DNA from 2 places in the Streptomyces sp. NPDC029041 genome. Region 2 is predicted to be linked to the other one. Evidence: predicted binding sites of a transcription regulator. Region 2 holds the regulator's gene; the other holds the start of a gene.

Region 1 (9,360 bases), on a different contig from region 2:
GGTGCTGGATCCTGCGGAGCTCTGACCTCGGGGGCTGCTTCGGCCGGCCGACGCGTCGATGGTGCACTCACGAGGTTGTGCGGTGTCCATGCTCTGTCTGAGCGGCGGCTGTGCCGACACGGCACGATGTCCGGAGGGCAGGCAGCCGGAAGCGGTGGCCGTGAGCGCGATGCACCGAGTGCGCTGCGTGGCCCGGCGTCGGCAGCATGGCGGCCAGGCCTCACAGTGCCGCCGCAGCCGAAACGCCCGGGCGTCGCTGTCAGTGGGGACGACTAGGATTCTGGGCCTGTCGTCAGGGCAGGATCACCACCTTCCTCCCGACCGGCTTCCCGCGCGCTGCTGCAGTTCTCAGCGGCACAAAGTGAACCCCTCGAGCTGCGAAACCCGTGAGAACCTGTCTCAGCAGGGCCCTATCTGACGTATATCGAAAACACCTCGACCAGGAATCGGCCATTCCTGAATCCGGAATCCGCCGTACGGGAACGACGTGTTCGCATTCGATCTCCTGCCATACAGGCTGAGGCCGACCAGTCAGCTCATGCAGGGGGATTCATGCGCACCATGGGGCACAGACCTGTCATCGCCCTGGCCGCGACCACGGTGGCGGCGACACTCACGCTCATCGGCACACCCGCACACGCTCAGACGCCCTCGCCCGCGGCGACTCCGTCGGCGGGCGCCGACACCACCGAACTCACCCAGCTCGCCGAGGGCTACCTTCAGCAGCGGGCCGACCTGCTGACAACGGCCCGTCCTGCGGTGAAGTCCGCCCGCGGGCAGGTTCAGGCGACTCGCTCCATGACGGCCCAGGTACAGGACGAGTTCGCCGCCCTGGCGGAGAAAGGCCGGCGGTACGAGGAAGCCGACGGCGGCTATACGAGAGCGGAGGTTGACGTGAAGGTCACCGACGCGAGCGTCACCGGCCAGTCGGCAACGCTTCAACTCACCGAGCACACCCGCCTGTACCTCCCGTTCACACCTCAGGAAGTCGAAGAAGGCGCGCCGGAGTACGAGGAGTTGTCACTCCCCCACACGGTGCAGTTCACCCAGGGCCCCGACGGTGCCTGGCTGCTGTCGGCCGACGAGGCCGACGCGGAAGGCGGGCCGACCGCAACGACCCAGGTGGCCGACGTGGACGTCGACCCCGCCGTCGACGACGGGGGCGGGACGCCGGACGAGGCCGAAGGGAGCAAGGACGCCGGGGCTGACGTCGAACCGCTGCCCGACAACAGCGTCGACAACGTCAAACCCACGGTTACGGCGAACTACAACTACGGCAAGATGGTGTCCTACGCCAACAAGTACTGGAACAACCACAACGACGCCTACCGCACGTACGGCAACGACTGCACCAACTTCATCTCCCAGGCGATGCTGGCCGGCGGCTGGGGGCCCAAGGGCGGCGCCATCATCCAGCGGAAGAGCAACAAGTACTGGTTCTACGGGCCGACGAATTTCACGACCAGCTACACGTGGGCCGGGGCCGAAAACTGGTACTGGTTCGCGAAGAAGCACTCGAAGCGGACCAAGATACTCAGCAACGTGTGGAAGCTGGCCTCGGCCGATGTTCTCCAGGCCGACTTCAACCGCAACAACAACATCGATCACACCATGATCGTCACGAAGAAGTACCGCGGTACGCCGTATCTGACCTACCACACCGGCGACACCCACAACAAAAGCCTGAAGAAGATCCTCTCCGACTACCCGCGTGCCTGGTGGTATGCGCACCGCACCTGACAGGTTGCCCGTCCCCTCACCGGAAAGCAGGAGTGTGCTGTGCAACGTCGACGCCTCTTGGCCGTGGCGGCCGCTCTGGTTGTCGCATCCGGCTGTTCGTCCCAGGACGATGAAGCCCCGCCCGCGGTCTCGGCACCCTCGTCTTCGGCATCGGCATCCTCCGACGGGGCCCGTGATGCCGTCGAGGCCTATGTCCAGGCCCTCAACTCCCGCAACGCCTCCGAGCTGATCTCGGTCGGGGGCGTCGAGGACGAGGAATGGTCCCGGCAGGAGGCCGAGCGGATCCTCGCCGACCGGGGCGGACGCGGCTGGAGGATCAAGGACGTGCGGATCCAGCACGACATGGGTCCGGACGTCGGCTCGGCCCGCCTCCTCGCCGAGGACAAGAAGGGCGAGCCCCTGCGGGACACCTTCACCGTCACACGGGAGAAGGGAACGTGGCACCTGACGGTCTTCACCGACCAGCCCGCTGAGCCGGGCAAGGAATCCGCCGCGACCGACAAGCCGCGTTCCTGACGAACACCGTCGTGGTGGCGCGATCCGACATCTCGGACCGGGCCATCACCCGGCCGGACACACCGTAAGCCGGACGGCGTGGCCCCGTCCGAAGCCGGACGGGCACGGTGCTCTCGCCGACCACCGGCCGAGCGGTTCGGTGCCGACTGCTTTCTGGCCGAGGTGCCGTATGCGATGGACCCCGTGGGCGGTGCACGGCGGCACGTGAGGGACAGAACGTCCCCGCGCCGCCTGGCCCGTTCTCATGCGGACGGCACGGAACGACGTCACAACGTGCCGGGACGACCCGACCGGCTTTCCGTGACGTCGTCGCGCGACGGGCTTGAAGACGGACATCCGTGCCGGCTGCTGCCCGGGGAAACAGAGGACCGGGGCATCGGCGGTCAGGGTGCGGGCTGGCCCACGGGTTGAGCCGGGGCGGTCGATGACGGTGACGGGCCGCCGGGCGGGGGCTGGAGTTCCTGCTGGGCCCAGGCTCCCGCGACCCCCGTGGCGAATGCGGTGGCGGCGGCGACGAGTACGGTGCCGAGGGGGACGGTGATGGAGGACAGCCGGCGGAAGTTGCGTACCTGGGACCACTTCAGGGCTGCGGCTCGCGCCAGCCTCCACTCCCACTGCGCGTCCTGGTGAGCCGCCCCGGGCGAAGGCTTCTCGGGACGCGGGAGCCGTGGGTCGCGGGACGGCTAATCTCCGCCGCCCCCGCCTCCTCCGTCCCCGCCGCCGCCGTCGCTGCCGCCCCCTCCCCCGTCGCCGCCGTCCCCGCCGTCGCTGCCCCAGCCGTCGCCACCGCCGGGTTCGTTGTCGTCGCGGTCGCGGCCGAGGTTGCTGAACCAGGGGCGCTGCCAGAGTTCGTCGTCCGTCTCCCGGCGGGACCTCACGGCACGGAACCGGGCCAGGCCCGTCGTGTCGCCCAGGCCGAAGGAGACGGCGACCGCGTGCGCCATGACGGCGTCCAGGGGGTCGGGGCTCTCGTGGTGCACGTCGGCCAGCGGCAGCAGCACCGTGCCGGGCGGAGGGCCGGGCCACCGTGAGGGGCGGGTCAGCAGGGCGACGCGCCGGTCGTCGCGCAGCAGCCACGAGCTCTCGGCGTTCTCGCGGCGCAGTGTCCAGTGCCGGTCGGGCAGGCGGATCTCGACGCTGCTCTTGGACTTGCGCATCCTCTTGCGCAGTTCGAGCCGTGCCGCGCTGTCACCGACGGTCATGACCAGGCCGCCCGTCCGGTCGGCCGCGTCGGGGCGATGACCCCACGGTGCGCGGAGCCGTACGGCGGGAGCGTGCGGGCCCCAGACGTCCACGCGGACCAGGCGCCGGTCCACGGCGACGGCGACCGTCCCGGCGGGACCCGGCGCGTACCGGCGGGCGATCCACAGGGGCACGCCCTCCACCCGGGCCCGCTCGGCGAGTGCGGCCACCTGGTCCGCCCCGCCGCACCTGCGCACGGCCAGTTCCCCCAGCGCGTGGGCGAAGTCGGCGGTGCGGCGCACCTTCAGGGGCGCGGTCGTGCCGGTCACGCGGGTGACCGGGACGACGCCCGGGCCCTGCGCCAGCGACTCCAGGGGGCGTTCGGTTCCGCCGCCGCCGAGCCAGCGCCCCCGCAGATACGCCTCGGCCATGGCGGCGAGGTTCAGCTCTTCCAGCGGTGTGGTCCGGCCGCCCCTGCGCAGCCGGACGTCGGTGAGTTCCGCGGTGCGCGCCAGCGGATTCCGGGACCGTTCCTCGTAGAGCGCCTGGCTCATCGCATCCCCCTTCGGTTCCGGTGTGTAGGAGGCCGGTGACGGTCTCGCCGGTTCCAGGACCGGCGGGCCGGAACGGCGAAGGCCCGGCGCCCCGTTTCCGGGGTGCCGGGCCTTCGCTCGGGCTCGGGCGGGCCAACGTCGTCAGCCCTCAGCCGTCATGCCTCAGTGGGCGTGGCCGTGGCCGTGGCCCGCGGCGGCCGGCTCCTCCTCTTCCTTCTTCTCGACGACCAGGGTCTCGGTCGTGAGGAGGAGGGAGGCGATGGAGGCGGCGTTCTCCAGGGCGGAGCGGGTGACCTTGACCGGGTCGATGACGCCGGCCTTGACCAGGTCGCCGTACTCGCCGGTGGCGGCGTTGAAGCCCTGGCCCTTCTCGAGCTCGGCGACCTTGGAGGTGATGACGTAACCCTCCAGGCCGGCGTTCTCGGCGATCCAGCGCAGCGGCTCGACGGCGGCCTTGCGGACGACGGCGACACCCGTGGCCTCGTCGCCGGTCTTGCCGAGGTTGTCCTCGAGGACCTTCACGGCGTGGACGAGCGCGGAGCCACCACCGGAGACGATGCCCTCCTCGACCGCGGCGCGGGTCGCGGAGATGGCGTCCTCCAGACGGTGCTTGCGCTCCTTGAGCTCGACCTCGGTGGCGGCACCCACGCGGATGACGCACACGCCGCCGGCCAGCTTCGCGAGGCGCTCCTGGAGCTTCTCGCGGTCCCAGTCGGAGTCGGTGGACTCGATCTCGGCCTTGATCTGGGCGACGCGGCCCTGCACGTCGTCCTTGTTGCCGGCGCCGTCGACGACCGTGGTGTCGTCCTTGGTGACGGTGATGCGGCGGGCGGAGCCGAGCACGTCGAGACCGACCTGGTCGAGCTTGAGGCCGACCTCCTCGGAGACGACCGTGGCGCCGGTGAGGACGGCCAGGTCCTGCAGCATCGCCTTGCGGCGGTCGCCGAAGCCGGGGGCCTTCACGGCGACGGCGTTGAACGTGCCGCGGATCTTGTTCACGACGAGGGTGGAGAGGGCCTCGCCCTCGACGTCCTCGGCGATGATCAGCAGCGGCTTGGAGGCGTTGGACTGGATGACCTTCTCCAGCAGCGGCAGGAGGTCGGCGATGGCGGAGATCTTGCCCTGCGTGATGAGGATGTACGGGTCGTCCAGGACGGCTTCCATGCGCTCCTGGTCCGTCACGAAGTACGGCGACAGGTAGCCCTTGTCGAAGGCCATGCCCTCGGTGAAGTCCAGCTCCAGACCGAAGGTGTTGGACTCCTCGACGGTGATGACACCGTCCTTGCCGACCTTGTCCATCGCCTCGGCGATGAGCTCGCCGACCTGCTGGTCCTGGGCGGACAGCGCGGCGACGGCGGCGATGTCGGACTTCTCGTCGATCGGGCGGGCCGTGGCGAGCAGGTCCTCGGAAACGGCGGCGACGGCGGCGTCGATGCCCTTCTTCAGGGCGGCCGGGGAGGCACCGGCGGCGACGTTCTTCAGGCCCTCGCGCACGAGCGCCTGGGCGAGCACGGTCGCGGTGGTCGTACCGTCACCCGCGATGTCGTTGGTCTTGGTCGCCACCTCCTTGACCAGCTGGGCACCGAGGTTCTCGTACGGGTCCTCGACCTCGACCTCACGGGCGATGGTCACACCGTCGTTGGTGATGGTGGGAGCGCCGAACTTCTTGTCGATGACGACGTTGCGGCCCTTGGGGCCGATCGTCACCTTGACCGTGTCGGCAAGCTTGTTGACGCCGCGCTCGAGGGCGCGACGGGCGTCCTCGTCGAACTTCAGGATCTTCGCCATGGGAGCGTGAGCCCTCTTCCGGAATCTGGGATATACGGCACTGCGCCCCGGGCGCCCGGCTTCTTAGCGATCGCGGGGGCCAGGGGCGCAGTTCAAAGCAATGTGCTTGGGGTGAATTACTTCTCGACGATCGCGAGCACGTCGCGGGCCGAGAGGACGAGGTACTCCTCGCCGTTGTACTTCACCTCGGTGCCGCCGTACTTGCTGTAGAGCACGACGTCGCCGACGGAGACGTCGAGCGGAAGACGGTTGCCGTCCTCGAAGCGGCCCGGGCCCACGGCCAGGACGACGCCCTCCTGGGGCTTCTCCTTGGCGGTGTCCGGGATGACCAGGCCAGAGGCGGTGGTCTGCTCGGCGTCGAGCGGCTGGACCACGATGCGGTCCTCGAGCGGCTTGATGGCAACCTTGGAGCTGGTGGTCGTCACGATCCGACCTCCCCCTTCGGAGATCTCACGGGGTTAACTGTCTGAGGTGGCGACCAGGTGGATCCGTCGTCGCGGGTGCCGGACCTGCCCGTCGCTGTGTTGGCACTCTCCTAGGGGGAGTGCCAGAGCCGAGACTATGACTGCGATTAGCACTCGGTCAAGCGGACTGCTAATTGCCTGCGGCGCGTCGGGCAGCCGCGTCCTCCCGGTGGTCCTCCGAGTGGTCCTCCGAGTGGGCCTCCGAGTGGCCCTGCGGGCGACCCTCCACGTGATCCTCCAGCCGCCCCACGCGCAGCCCCCTGGCCTCGATCTCCCGCAGCAGCCGCAGCGTCCGTGCGGCCAGGGTGCGCGGCTCCGTCCCGTCCGACGGCACCGAGACGATGTCGCCGGCCCGCAGCCCACGCTCGCCGCGGATGTACGTCAGTTCGCCCTCGGCGTTCAGGGACGCGCGCCACAGGACGACCGCGGTGATGCCGCAGTCGGCGGCGGCGCGCAGGGTCGTGGTGTCGTACGTGCCGTAGGGCGGGCGGAAGAGGCGGGGGACGGTGCCGAAGCGGGAGCGGAGTTTGTGCTGCTGGCCGCAGATCTCGGCGCGTTGGCCGGCATAGGGCAGGCCGCGCAGGGCGGGGTGGTCGAGGGTGCGGTTCTGGAGGGACGCGCCGACCGCGCGCAGCCGGGCGAAGTGGCCGTAGCCGGGCCCCGTGACGCTGTCCGTGAGGAACAGGCTGACCGGGAGCCGCCGTTCGCGGACGAGGCCCGCGAAGCGGGGGTCGCGTGCGGCGCCGTCGTCGTAGGTGAGGAAGACGACGGGTTCGCGGGTGGCGACATGGTCCACCACGGGCGGCAGCCGCCGCGTGTCGTTCACCTCGCGCGCCGGGGCCCGGGCCCGGCCGTCGGCGATGCCCGGCCGCTCTCCCGCCGCCCCGGAGCAGCCGGACAGCAGGAACGCGCACAGCAGTACGGCCGCCCGGCGCCTCACAGGTAGTCCTCCAGCCGCCCGACCGCGTACCCCTGGGCCGTGACCTTGTTCAGGAATCGGCGGATCATGTCGGCCATGGTGCCCTTCCACTGGTCACGACCCCGGAAGTGCGTGAGGACGATGTCACCCGGATGCAGCTTCCGGCCCCCGTCGCGGTACTCCCAGTGGTCGGCGAAGACCTCCTCGTTCCACAGGGGCACGTAGGTGATGCCGCAAGTCCTGGCGGCCCGCAGGGTCGCCCGGTCGTAGCTGCCGTAGGGCGGGCGGAAGAGGGTGGGGCGGGTGCCGAACCGCCTCTCCATGTAGCGCTGCATGCCGCAGATCTCGCGTTTCTGCTTCCGGTAGGACATGCCCCGCAGGTTGGGGTGGTTGAGGGTGTGGTTGTGCAGGACCACGCCCCGGGACTGCATCTTCCGGAAGTAGCGGGTGTCGTTCCTGACCAGGTAGCCGCTGAGGAAGGCGCTGTAGGGGACGTCGAGCTCGCTCATCATCCGCAGGAACGCCGGGTCCTTCTCCGCGCCGTCGTCGATGGTCAGGAAGACGACCTTGTCCCGGGTGGGGATCCTGGTGAAGACGGGCGGGAGGTCCAGCTTCCGGTGGCCGTCCACCTCGAAGCCCTTGCGGGTCCTGACCCTGGGCTTCTTCGCGGGGGCGGGCGGGGCGGCCGACGGGACCTTGCGCAGACCCCAGCGGTGCGCGGCGGCGACCCGGGCGGCCTGCGCGGCGCGCAGCTTGGTGGCGTAGGAGTCGAGCGCGCGGGCCGGGGGTGCGTCGAGGGGCTGCTGGCCGCCGGCCGGGGTGACCTGGTCGCCGCCGTCCTGCGCGCAGCCGGAGGCGATGGCGGCGAGGACGAGCACGGCGACGACGATCCGTACGCCGGCGGACGCCCGTCCCGTCGCCCACCTTTTGTCATTTTGTACGACTGCTCGCATGATGCCGGATCCTCGCAGCCCCCTGCCGTCGGCCCGGTCCGACACCTCGGCCGGCGTCCCGTCATCCCCCGACCGGCCCACACACCGGCCGCACGCCACGAGCGGCCCGCTCAGCCGTCGCTCGCACCGGACCGGCCACCGCCGGTCCGGCCCCTGCCCCCGTGGCCGACAATGATCCGGTGAACGACCTCGCCCTCCTCCTCACCCCCGAAGGCCGCGCCCTCCTCGACGAGGTGCGGGACACCGAACCCGCGCAGGAGCTGGCCGTCGCGACCCGGCTGCGCCGCGAGCACCCCGCCGAGCTGGTGTCGGCGGCGCTGGGCCAGGCGCGGCTGCGGCAGCGGGCGGTGGCGAAGTTCGGAGCCGAGGACGCGGGCCGGATGTTCTTCACACCGAACGGCGTCGAGCAGTCGACCCGGGCGAGCGTGGCGGCCCACCGGGCGCGGCGGTTCGCGGAGCTGGGCGTGACCTCGGTCGCCGACCTGTGCTGCGGCATCGGCGGGGACGCGATCGCGCTGGCCCGCGCCGGAATCCGGGTCCTGGCCGTGGACCGGGATCCGCAGACCGCCGCCGCGGCCCGGGCCAATGCCGACGCGCTGGGCCTGGCCGGTCTCGTCGAGGTGCGCGAGGCCGACGTGACGGAGGTGGACACGGCCGGATTCGACGCCGTCTTCGTGGACCCCGCCCGGCGCGGCGGACGCGGCCGGATCTTCGACCCCGAGGCCTACTCGCCGCCCCTGTCCTGGGCGGTCTCCGCCGCCCGCCGGGCCCCGCGCGCCGCCGCACTGAAGATCGCGCCCGGTATCCCGCACGAGGCGGTCCCCGAGGACGCCGAGGCCGAGTGGATCTCCGACGGCGGGGACGTCAAGGAGGCGGTGCTGTGGTTCGGCACCGAGCCGGGGGCGGTCCGGGCGACCCTCCTGCCGGGCCCGCGCACCCTGCTCTCCCGTGGCCTGCCCGACCCCGGCGTCCGCCCGCCCGGCCGCTACCTCTACGAGCCCGACGGCGCCGTCATCCGGTCCCACCTGGTCGCCGAGGTGGCCGACCGGGTCGACGGCGGCCTGCTCGACGCGACCATCGCGTACGTCACGGCCGACGCCCTGCTTCCGACCCCGTACGCCACGGCCTACGAGATCACCGACCACCTGCCCTTCAACGTCAAGCGGCTGAAGGCCCTCCTGCGGGAGCGGCAGGTCGGCACGCTGACGGTGAAGAAGCGGGGCTCTGCGGTCGAGCCGGAGGAG
Region 2 (9,360 bases):
GCCCTGCATCAGGGCGGCGAGCCGGGCCAGGTTGGACTCCAGCCAGTCCTTCGCGCGGGTCGTCTCGCGCAGGTTGGCCACCATCAGGTTGATGTTGTCCTTGAGCTCGGCGACCTCGCCCTGCGTCTCCACGGTGATCGAGCGGGACATGTCGCCCTGGGCCACCGCGGAGGCGACCTCGGCGATCGCGCGGACCTGGGTGGTGAGGTTGGAGGCGAGTTCGTTGACGTTCGTCGTCAGGCGCTTCCAGGTGCCGTAGACGCCTTCGACCCGGGCCTGGCCGCCGAGCCGTCCCTCCGAGCCCACCTCGCGGGCGACCCGCGTGACCTCCGAGGAGAAGGAGGACAGCGTGTCGACCATCGTGTTGATGGTGGTCTTCAGCTCCAGGATCTCGCCGCGCGCGTCCACGTCGATCTTCCGGGACAGGTCGCCCTGCGCCACGGCCGTCGCGACCTGGGCGATGTTGCGCACCTGGGAGGTGAGGTTGTCGGCCATGTAGTTGACGTTGTCCGTCAGGTCCCGCCAGACGCCGGAGACGCCCAGCACCTGGGCCCGTCCGCCGAGCCGTCCGTCGGTGCCGACCTCGCGGGCCACCCGTGTCACCTCGTCGGCGAAGGCGCGCAGTTGCTCCACCATCGTGTTGACGGTGTCCTTCAGCTCCAGGATCTCGCCGCGCGCGTCGACCGTGATCTTCTTCGACAGGTCGCCGTTGGCGACGGCTGTCGTCACCTGGGCGATGTTGCGGACCTGCGACGTCAGGTTCAGCGCCATGAAGTTGACGTTGTCGGTGAGGTCCTTCCAGACGCCGGAGACGCCCCGCACCTGGGCCTGGCCGCCGAGGTTGCCCTCCGTGCCGACCTCGCGGGCCACCCGGGTCACTTCGTCGGCGAAGGCGGAGAGCTGGTCGACCATCGTGTTGATCGTGGACTTCAGCTCCAGGATCTCGCCCTTGGCCTCCACCGTGATCTTCTTGCCGAGATCGCCCTGCGCGACGGCGGTGGAGACCAGGGCGATGTTGCGGACCTGCGAGGTGAGGTTGTCCGCCATGAAGTTGACGTTGTCGGTGAGGTCCTTCCAGACGCCGGACACGCCCCGCACCTGGGCCCGGCCGCCGAGGTTGCCCTCGGTGCCGACCTCGCGGGCGACGCGGGTGACCTCGTCGGCGAAGGCGGAGAGCTGGTCGACCATCGTGTTGATGGTCGACTTCAGCTCCAGGATCTCGCCCTGCGCGTCGACCGTGATCTTCTGGGACAGGTCGCCGTTGGCGACGGCCGTGGTCACCTGGGCGATGTTGCGGACCTGGGACGTCAGGTTCGACGCCATGAAGTTGACGTTGTCGGTGAGGTCCTTCCACACCCCGGACACGCCCCGCACCTGCGCCCGGCCGCCCAGCCGGCCCTCGGTGCCGACCTCGCGGGCGACGCGGGTGACCTCGTCGGCGAAGGCGGACAGCTGGTCGACCATCGTGTTGACGGTCAGCTTGAGCTCCAGCAGCTCGCCGGTCGCCTCCACGGTCACCGTGCGGGTCAGGTCGCCGCGGGCCACCGCGGTCGTCACCGCCGCGATGTCCCGGACCTGGGCCGTCAGCCGGGACGCCATCGTGTTGACGGCCTCCGTCACGTCCCGCCAGCTGCCCGACAGGCCCTGCACCTTGGCCCGCCCGCCGAGCCGCCCCTCGGTGCCCACCTCGCGGGCCACCCGTGTCACCTCGCCGGTGAACAGGGACAGCTGGTCCACCATCGTGTTCACGGCCCGGCCCAGGCGCCGCAGATCGCCGCGCAACTGCCGTGTCCCGTCGTGCAGATCGACCCGCTGGGTCAGATCGCCGCCGGCCACCGCGTCCAGCACGCGCGTGGCGTTCGCCGCCGGGGCGACCAGGGCGTCGAGCAACTGGTTCACGTCGTCGACCCGGGACGTCCACAGGCCCTGGCCCGGGCTGGCCGAGAGCCGCTCGTCGAGCCGTCCGTGCCGCACCAGTTCCCGTCGGACGCGCCGCACCTCGGAGGTGAAGTGGACGCTGCGGTCCATGATCTGGTTGTAGACGGCGGTCAGTTCGGCCACCATCCCGTGGCCCGATTCCGGCACCTTGCCGAAGTCGCCGTCGCGTGCCGCGGTCATGGCGGCGAGCAGCGGGCGCAGATCGGATGCACGAATCTGACCGTCTTCGTACCGGTCTTCGACCACAGGAGTAGCACGGTTCTCACTCATGGCGGCCCACTTCGGTAACTCGGCGCTTATGGGCGGGGCCAGTCTGTCACTCTGTCGGCATCGACTGTGGCGTATTCGTACGAACTGCCCGGGGAGCTGTCCATGGGGGCCATTCCGACGCAACGGGAGACCGCCTCCCGTGCCTCAGAAGCGCCTGTATCCGCTTGGGAGACGCCCGTGCCCGTCCAGGAAGGGCCCGTTCCCGCGGAGCCCGCGCCGGCCGCGGAGGTGAGGACACCGTCCGCCGGGACGCTCGCCTCCGGTACACGCGCGCCCGCCTGCACGGCGCCCGCGTCCGCCGCCGAGGCGCCCGTACCGGAGCGCGCGCGGGCGCACGCGACCCTGCCCGGCACGTCGCTCGCCCCGGGCGCCGCCCGCGCCCTCGTGCGCGAGGCTCTCGCCGAGTGGACCGGGCTCGGAGTGCCCGGCGCCGAGCACCTCACCGACCGTCTCGCCGACGACGCCACCCTCGTCGTCAGCGAACTCGTCACCAACGCCGTCGTGCACGCCGGCACCGGCGTCGAGACGGAGTTCCGGCTGGAAGGCGCCGTGGGCGGTGCCCCGGACACGACCGTGGTGGTCGTCGAGGTCTCCGACCACCACCCCTCCCGTGCCCCGCGCGGCGGCGAGCCGGAGACCCCGCACGACACCCCCGAGTACGGGCGCGGTCTGCGGCTCGTCGGCGCGCTCTGCGAGGCGTGGGGCGTCACGTACCGCACGGGCCGCAAGACCGTGTGGGCCCGGCTGCCCGCCGGTGGCTGCGCCGCGGGCGAGCAGACCGGGGCGTACGCCGGGGAGCAGGCGCCCGCGCGCGGCCTGGGCGTGGCGGAGATCCTGGCACCCGCACCACGCCCGGACGAGGAGGCGGAGGAGGCCCCGCGGCTCAGGGGCGGCGGAGACCTGTGGAACCACCCGCGTGCGGGCCGAGAGCCGTGGGGGCGCCCGAGGGGCGCCCGATACACATGGGACTCACGGGGCGACGGCGAAGAGTGGTGGGACGCGCGCCGGGACGGGCAGGGCCCGGACCCCGACGACGAGGCGCAGCCCCGGCCCGGCTCACGGGAGTCCCGCGACCTGCGCGACTGGAACGACCTGCGGGACTGGCGGGACCGGCACGAGAACCGCGACGGACTGCACGGCCCCGACGGCGCCTGGCTCGGCCGCGGCGCCCTGTCCTTCCTCGCCGAGGCCTCCGACCTTCTCGCCGGACAGCTCGACGAGGACCTCGTCGCGGCCCTCGCCGGACAGCTGATCGTGCCCCGGCTGGCCGACTGGTGCGCGGTGTGGCTGGAGGACGAGGCCACCGCCGGCGGCTGGAGCGGCGGAGCCGGCCTGGGCGGACCGCGCCTCGCCCGGGTCTGGCACGGCAGCGAGAACCGCATCGAGGAGCTGCGCCGCGTCCTGGAGAAGGACCCTCCGCAGCCGTTCGACCCGATGGGCGCGTCCCCGTTCGAGCGCGGCCGGGACCAGGGCGGGTCCGGGCCCGTCGACTGCCCCTGGCCCGGCGAGGCGCTCGGGGACGGCGAGCCCGGTTCGGCCCTCGCGTACCGTCTGGTCGCCGGGGGACGCCCGCTGGGCACCCTGGTCATCGGACGCTCCGGACCGGCCGGCTTCCCCGACGAGATCACCGGCCTCGTCGAGGACCTCAGCCGCCGGGTGGCCCTCGCCATCGGCGCCGCCCGCCAGTACGCCCGGCAGGCCACCATCAGCGCCGTGCTCCAGCGCGGGCTGCTGCCCGGCGCCGTCGCCGAGATCCCCGGCGTGCGCAGCGCCCTCGTCTACGAACCGTGCGACAAGGGCGGTCCCAGCGGCGACTTCTACGACCTGTTCCCGGCCGGCGACGGCCGCTGGTGCTTCGCCGTCGGCGACGTCCAGGGCAAGGGCCCCGAAGCGGCCGTCGTGATCGGGCTGGCCCGGCCCTGGCTGCGGCTGCTGGCCCGCGAGGGCTACCGGGTCGCCGACGTCCTGGACCGCCTCAACCAGCTCCTGCTCGACGACGCCACGGAGGCCGCCGACGCGGCCGCCCGGGCGCTGGTCGCCGCGGGCGCGCGGCCGACCCCGCCCGGCGACGGTCCCCAGACCCGCTTCCTGTCCCTGCTCTACGGCGAGCTCGTCCCCTTCGACGGTGGTGTCCGCTGCACCATCGCCTCCGCCGGGCACCCGCTGCCCCTGCTGCTGGGGGCGGGCGGTGAGGTGCACACGGTCGCGCAGCCCCAGACCCTCCTCGGCGTCGTCGAGGACGCCACCTACACCAGCGACACCTTCGAGCTGCGGTCCGGCGACACGCTGCTGTGCGTCACCGACGGGGTGACCGAGCGCCGCTCGGGCTCCCGCCAGTTCGACGACGGGGACGGGCTCGCGGCGGCGCTGGCCGGGTGCGCGGGCCTGGACGCGGAGCTGATAGCCGAGCGGATCAAACGGCTGGTGCACGAGTTCGGGGCCCGGCCCCCGGCGGACGATCTGGCGCTGCTGGTGCTCCAGGCGGACTGACCGCCCGGGTGCTGGACAATGGAAGGCATGCCTTCCGCACTCCCCGACGGCGAGCCCGTCCCCGACGACGGCACGCTGCCCGCGTCCGCCCTCGCCGGGGCCGCCGATCGTCCGCTCGGGTTCTACCTGCACGTCCCGTACTGCGCGACCCGCTGCGGCTACTGCGACTTCAACACGTACACCGCGACCGAGCTGCGCGGCACCGGCGGCGTGCTGGCGTCCCGCGACAACTACGACGAGACGCTGGCCGACGAGATCCGGCTGGCGCGCAAGGTGCTGGGGGACGATCCGCGGCCGGTGCGGACGGTGTTCGTGGGCGGCGGCACCCCCACGCTGCTGGACGCCGGTGACCTCGTACGGATGCTGAAGGCCGTGCGGGACGAGTTCGGGCTGGCGGAGGACGCCGAGGTCACGACCGAGGCGAACCCGGAGTCGGTCGATCCCGCGTACCTGGCCGCCCTGCGCGAGGGGGGCTTCAACCGGATCTCCTTCGGGATGCAGAGTGCGCGGCAGCACGTGCTGAAGGTGCTGGACCGCACGCACACCCCGGGGCGGCCCGAGGCCTGTGTGGCGGAGGCGCGGGCGGCCGGGTTCGAGCACGTCAACCTCGACCTGATCTACGGCACCCCCGGGGAGTCCGACGACGACTGGCGGGCCTCGCTGGACGCGGTGCTGGGCGCCGGGCCGGACCATGTCAGCGCGTACGCCCTGATCGTCGAGGAGGGCACGCAGCTGGCCCGCCGGATCCGCCGGGGCGAGGTGCCGATGACCGACGACGACGTCCACGCCGACCGGTACCTGATCGCGGACGAGGTGCTCTCCGGCGCGGGCTTCGAGTGGTACGAGGTGTCGAACTGGGCGACCTCGGAGGCCGGGCGGTGTCTGCACAACGAGCTGTACTGGCGGGGAGCCGACTGGTGGGGGGCCGGGCCCGGTGCGCACAGCCATGTGGGCGGGGTGAGGTGGTGGAACGTGAAGCACCCGGGGGCGTACGCGGCCGCGCTGGCTTCGGGGAGGTCGCCGGGGGCCGGGCGTGAGGTGCTGTCGGGGGAGGACCGGCGGGTCGAGCGGATTCTGCTGGAGCTGCGGCTGCGGGAGGGGGTGCCGTTGTCGCTGCTGCGGCAGGAGGGGCTTGCGGCGTCCCGGCGGGCCTTGTCCGAAGGGCTGCTCCAGGAAGAGCCGTATGCGGAGGGTCGGGCTGTGCTGACCTTGCGCGGGCGGTTGCTGGCGGACGGGGTTGTCCGGGACCTCGTGGACTGAGGTGCTCGGGTCGGCCCATCGCCCCTGGCGGCACGCATGCCCGCAGCTGGGGCGGTGCGCATGCCCGCAGCTGGGCGGTGCGCAGGACCGCAGCCAGGGCGGCGTGCAGGCCCGCTGTCAGGCGGTTGGGCCACTAGCCGCTACGCAGTGACGAAGTCGATCAGTTCTTCCACTCTGCCCAGCAGTTCCGGCTCCAGGTCCTTGTACGAGTGGACGCCCGACAGGATCCGCTGCCAAGCCGCGCCCGTGTTCTCCGGCCAGCCCAGGGCCCGGCACACACCCGTCTTCCAGTCCTGGCCGCGCGGGACCCGGGGCCAGGCGGTGATGCCCAGCGACGACGGCTTCACCGCCTCCCAGATGTCGATGTAGGGGTGGCCCACGACCAGCGCGTGCTCGCTCGTCACCGCCTGTGCGATGCGCCACTCCTTGCTGCCCGGAACCAGGTGGTCCACCAGGACGCCCAGCCGCGCGTCCGGCCCGGGGGCGAACCCGGAGACGATCGACGGCAGGTCGTCGACGCCCTCCAGGTACTCCACGACCACGCCCTCGATGCGCAGGTCGTCGCCCCACACCTTCTCGACCAGTTCGGCGTCGTGGCGGCCCTCGACGTAGATGCGGCCGGCGCGGGCCACGCGGGCGCGTGCGCCGGGCACGGCGACCGACCCCGAGGCCGTGCGGGCGGGACGCGCCGGGCCGCCGGGCGCGGGGCGGACGAGGGTCACCACCCTGCCCTCCAGCAGGAAGCCGCGCGGCTCCATCGGGAACACCCGGTGCTTGCCGAAGCGGTCCTCCAGCGTCACCGTGCCCGCCTCGCAGCGGATCACCGCGCCGCAGAAACCGGTCCCCGGCTCCTCCACCACCAGGCCCGGCTCCGCCGCCACCTCGGGCACCGGCTTCGGCTTCTTCCACGGCGGGGTCAGATCGGCGGAGTACTGGCGCATTCGAATGACGATAGGAGAAGGCCGACGGCGATCACCGCGACACGCCGAAACGCGCCGCCAGCGCGTCCCGTTGCGCCCGCACGAACGCCGCGTCCACCACCGCTCCGTGACCGGGCACGTACACCGCGTCCTCGCCGCCCAGGTCCAGCAGCCGGTCGAGGGCGGCAGGCCACTGCGCCGGCACCGCGTCCGGGCCCGCCTGCGGCTCGCCGGACTCCTCGACCAGGTCCCCGCAGAACACCACCTCAGGATCACCGGGCACCAGCACCGCCAGGTCGTGCGCGGTGTGCCCCGGGCCGACGTTCGCCAGCAGCACCTGCCGGTCGCCGCCCAGATCGAGCGTCCACTCGCCGGAGACCAGGTGGCCGGGCGCGACCAGCCGCTCCGCCGCCTCCTGGGCCGTGGTCGCCGCCAGGCCCTGGCGCACCCCGTCCTCGCGCAGTTCCTCCCGGTCCCGCACCCGTGTCAGCAGCGCGTCCACGCCCACCGCGCCGAACACCTCGGTGTCCGGGAGCGCCGCGGCGCCGAAGACATGGTCGAAGTGCGGGTGGGTCAGCGCGAGATGTGTCACACGGTGACCGGTGAGCGCCCGCGCCTGCGCGCCCAGTTTCGCTCCCTCGGCGAGGCTCGACCCCGCGTCGATCATGAGGACCGCCCCCTCGCCGGCGACCAGCCCGATCGTGCAGTCCCACACCGGCAGCCGGCACCGCCCCACACCGGCGGCCACCCGTTCCCATCCGAGGTCTTCCCAAGTCACCGTCATACGGCGACGCTAGCGGTGCGCCCCGCTCGGAGCACGGCGCCGCACGACCAGCCTTGCCGGGGGTGTACCCCACCGCCGTACACTGGGCCGGGGAATGCTGGCACTCGCACGCGCAGAGTGCCAGGCCGGACCGGCAGGGCAAGCAGGCGGAGACTTCTGGAGGTGTGCGCGATGCTCAGTGAACGCAGGCTTCAGGTGCTGCGCGCCATCGTCCAGGACTACGTCGGCACCGAGGAGCCGGTGGGCTCCAAGGCCCTCACCGAGCGGCACAGCCTCGGCGTCTCCCCGGCGACCGTCCGCAACGACATGGCGGCCCTCGAGGACGAGGGGTACATCGCCCAGCCGCACACCAGTGCCGGGCGCATCCCCACCGACAAGGGCTACCGGCTGTTCGTCGACAAGCTCGCCGGCGTCAAGCCGATGACCGCGCCCGAGCGGCGTGCGATCCAGAACTTCCTCGAGGGTGCCGTCGACCTCGACGACGTCGTGGCGCGTACGGTACGGCTGCTCGCGCAGCTCACGCGTCAGGTCGCCGTCGTGCAGTACCCCTCGCTGACCCGTTCGACCGTGCGGCACGTGGAGTTGCTCTCCCTGGCGCCCGCGCGCGTGATGCTCGTGCTGATCACGGACACCGGGCGGGTCGAGCAGCGGGTGGTCGACTGCCCGGCGCCCTTCGGCGACGCCTCGCTCGCGGATCTGCGCGCGCGGCTCAACAGCCGTGTGGCGAACCGGCGTTTCGCGGATGTGCCGAGTCTGGTGGAGGATCTCCCCGAGGCGTTCGAGCACGAGGACCGGGGTACGGTCTCTACGGTGCTCTCCACACTTCTGGAGACGCTCGTCGAGGAGAACGAGGAGCGGCTGATGATCGGCGGCACCGCCAATCTGACCCGCTTCGGGCATGACTTCCCTCTCACGATCCGGCCGGTGCTGGAGGCGCTGGAGGAGCAGGTCGTGCTCCTCAAGCTGCTCGGCGAGGCCAAGGATCCGGGCGTGACCGTACGGATCGGTCACGAGAACGCCCACGAAGGACTCAACTCCACGTCCGTCGTGTCGGTCGGCTACGGTTCGGGCGGCGAGGCAGTCGCCAAGCTCGGCGTGGTCGGACCGACCCGCATGGACTACCCGGGAACGATGGGAGCGGTACGCGCAGTGGCACGGTACGTCGGACAGATCCTGGCGGAGTCGTAGTGGCCACGGACTACTACGCCGTACTCGGCGTGCGCCGCGACGCGTCGCAGGAAGAGATCAAGAAGGCCTTCCGGCGGCTCGCCCGCGAGCTGCACCCGGACGTCAACCCCGATCCGAAGACCCAGGAGCGGTTCAAGGAGATCAACGCCGCTTACGAGGTGCTGTCGGACCCGCAGAAGAAGCAGGTCTACGACCTCGGCGGCGACCCGCTCTCGCAGGCCGGCGGCGGTGGTGCGGGCGGCTTCGGAGCCGGCGGCTTCGGGAACTTCTCGGACATCATGGACGCGTTCTTCGGCACGGCGTCGCAGCGCGGACCGCGCTCGCGCACCCGCCGCGGCCAGGACGCGATGATCCGTATCGAGGTCGAGCTGGACGAGGCGGCCTTCGGTACGACGAAGGACATCCAGGTCGACACGGCCGTCGTCTGCAACACGTGCAGCGGTGAGGGCGCGGCCCCGGGCACCTCCGCCCAGACGTGTGACATGTGCCGCGGCCGCGGCGAGGTCTCGC

The links. Region 2 encodes HrcA, which represses chaperone genes, less so after heat shock. Its sites were predicted from a motif close to TTNGCACTCNGNNNNNCNGAGTGCNAA; they were not measured.
Region 1: a site for HrcA is predicted at 6,305-6,331, ahead of groES (co-chaperone GroES). Genes of this name have one in related genera too.

What each region holds. Positions count from the first base shown of each region.
Region 1 is NZ_JBEZWO010000013.1:95,832-105,191, forward strand. It holds gene AB0F04_RS29815 (ester cyclase) at 1-25, shown strand, start outside; gene AB0F04_RS29820 (amidase domain-containing protein) at 562-1,740, shown strand; gene AB0F04_RS29825 (hypothetical protein) at 1,780-2,256, shown strand; gene AB0F04_RS29830 (hypothetical protein) at 2,940-3,992, opposite strand; gene groL (chaperonin GroEL) at 4,155-5,780, opposite strand; gene groES (co-chaperone GroES) at 5,897-6,205, opposite strand; gene AB0F04_RS29845 (polysaccharide deacetylase family protein) at 6,375-7,184, opposite strand; gene AB0F04_RS29850 (polysaccharide deacetylase family protein) at 7,181-8,116, opposite strand; gene AB0F04_RS29855 (methyltransferase domain-containing protein) at 8,296-9,360, shown strand, end outside.
Region 2 is NZ_JBEZWO010000002.1:249,932-259,291, reverse strand. It holds gene AB0F04_RS04755 (HAMP domain-containing protein) at 1-2,208, opposite strand, end outside; gene AB0F04_RS04750 (SpoIIE family protein phosphatase) at 2,311-4,698, shown strand; gene hemW (radical SAM family heme chaperone HemW) at 4,726-5,958, shown strand; gene AB0F04_RS04740 (DUF3097 domain-containing protein) at 6,099-6,899, opposite strand; gene AB0F04_RS04735 (MBL fold metallo-hydrolase) at 6,931-7,662, opposite strand; gene hrcA (heat-inducible transcriptional repressor HrcA) at 7,834-8,850, shown strand; gene dnaJ (molecular chaperone DnaJ) at 8,850-9,360, shown strand, end outside.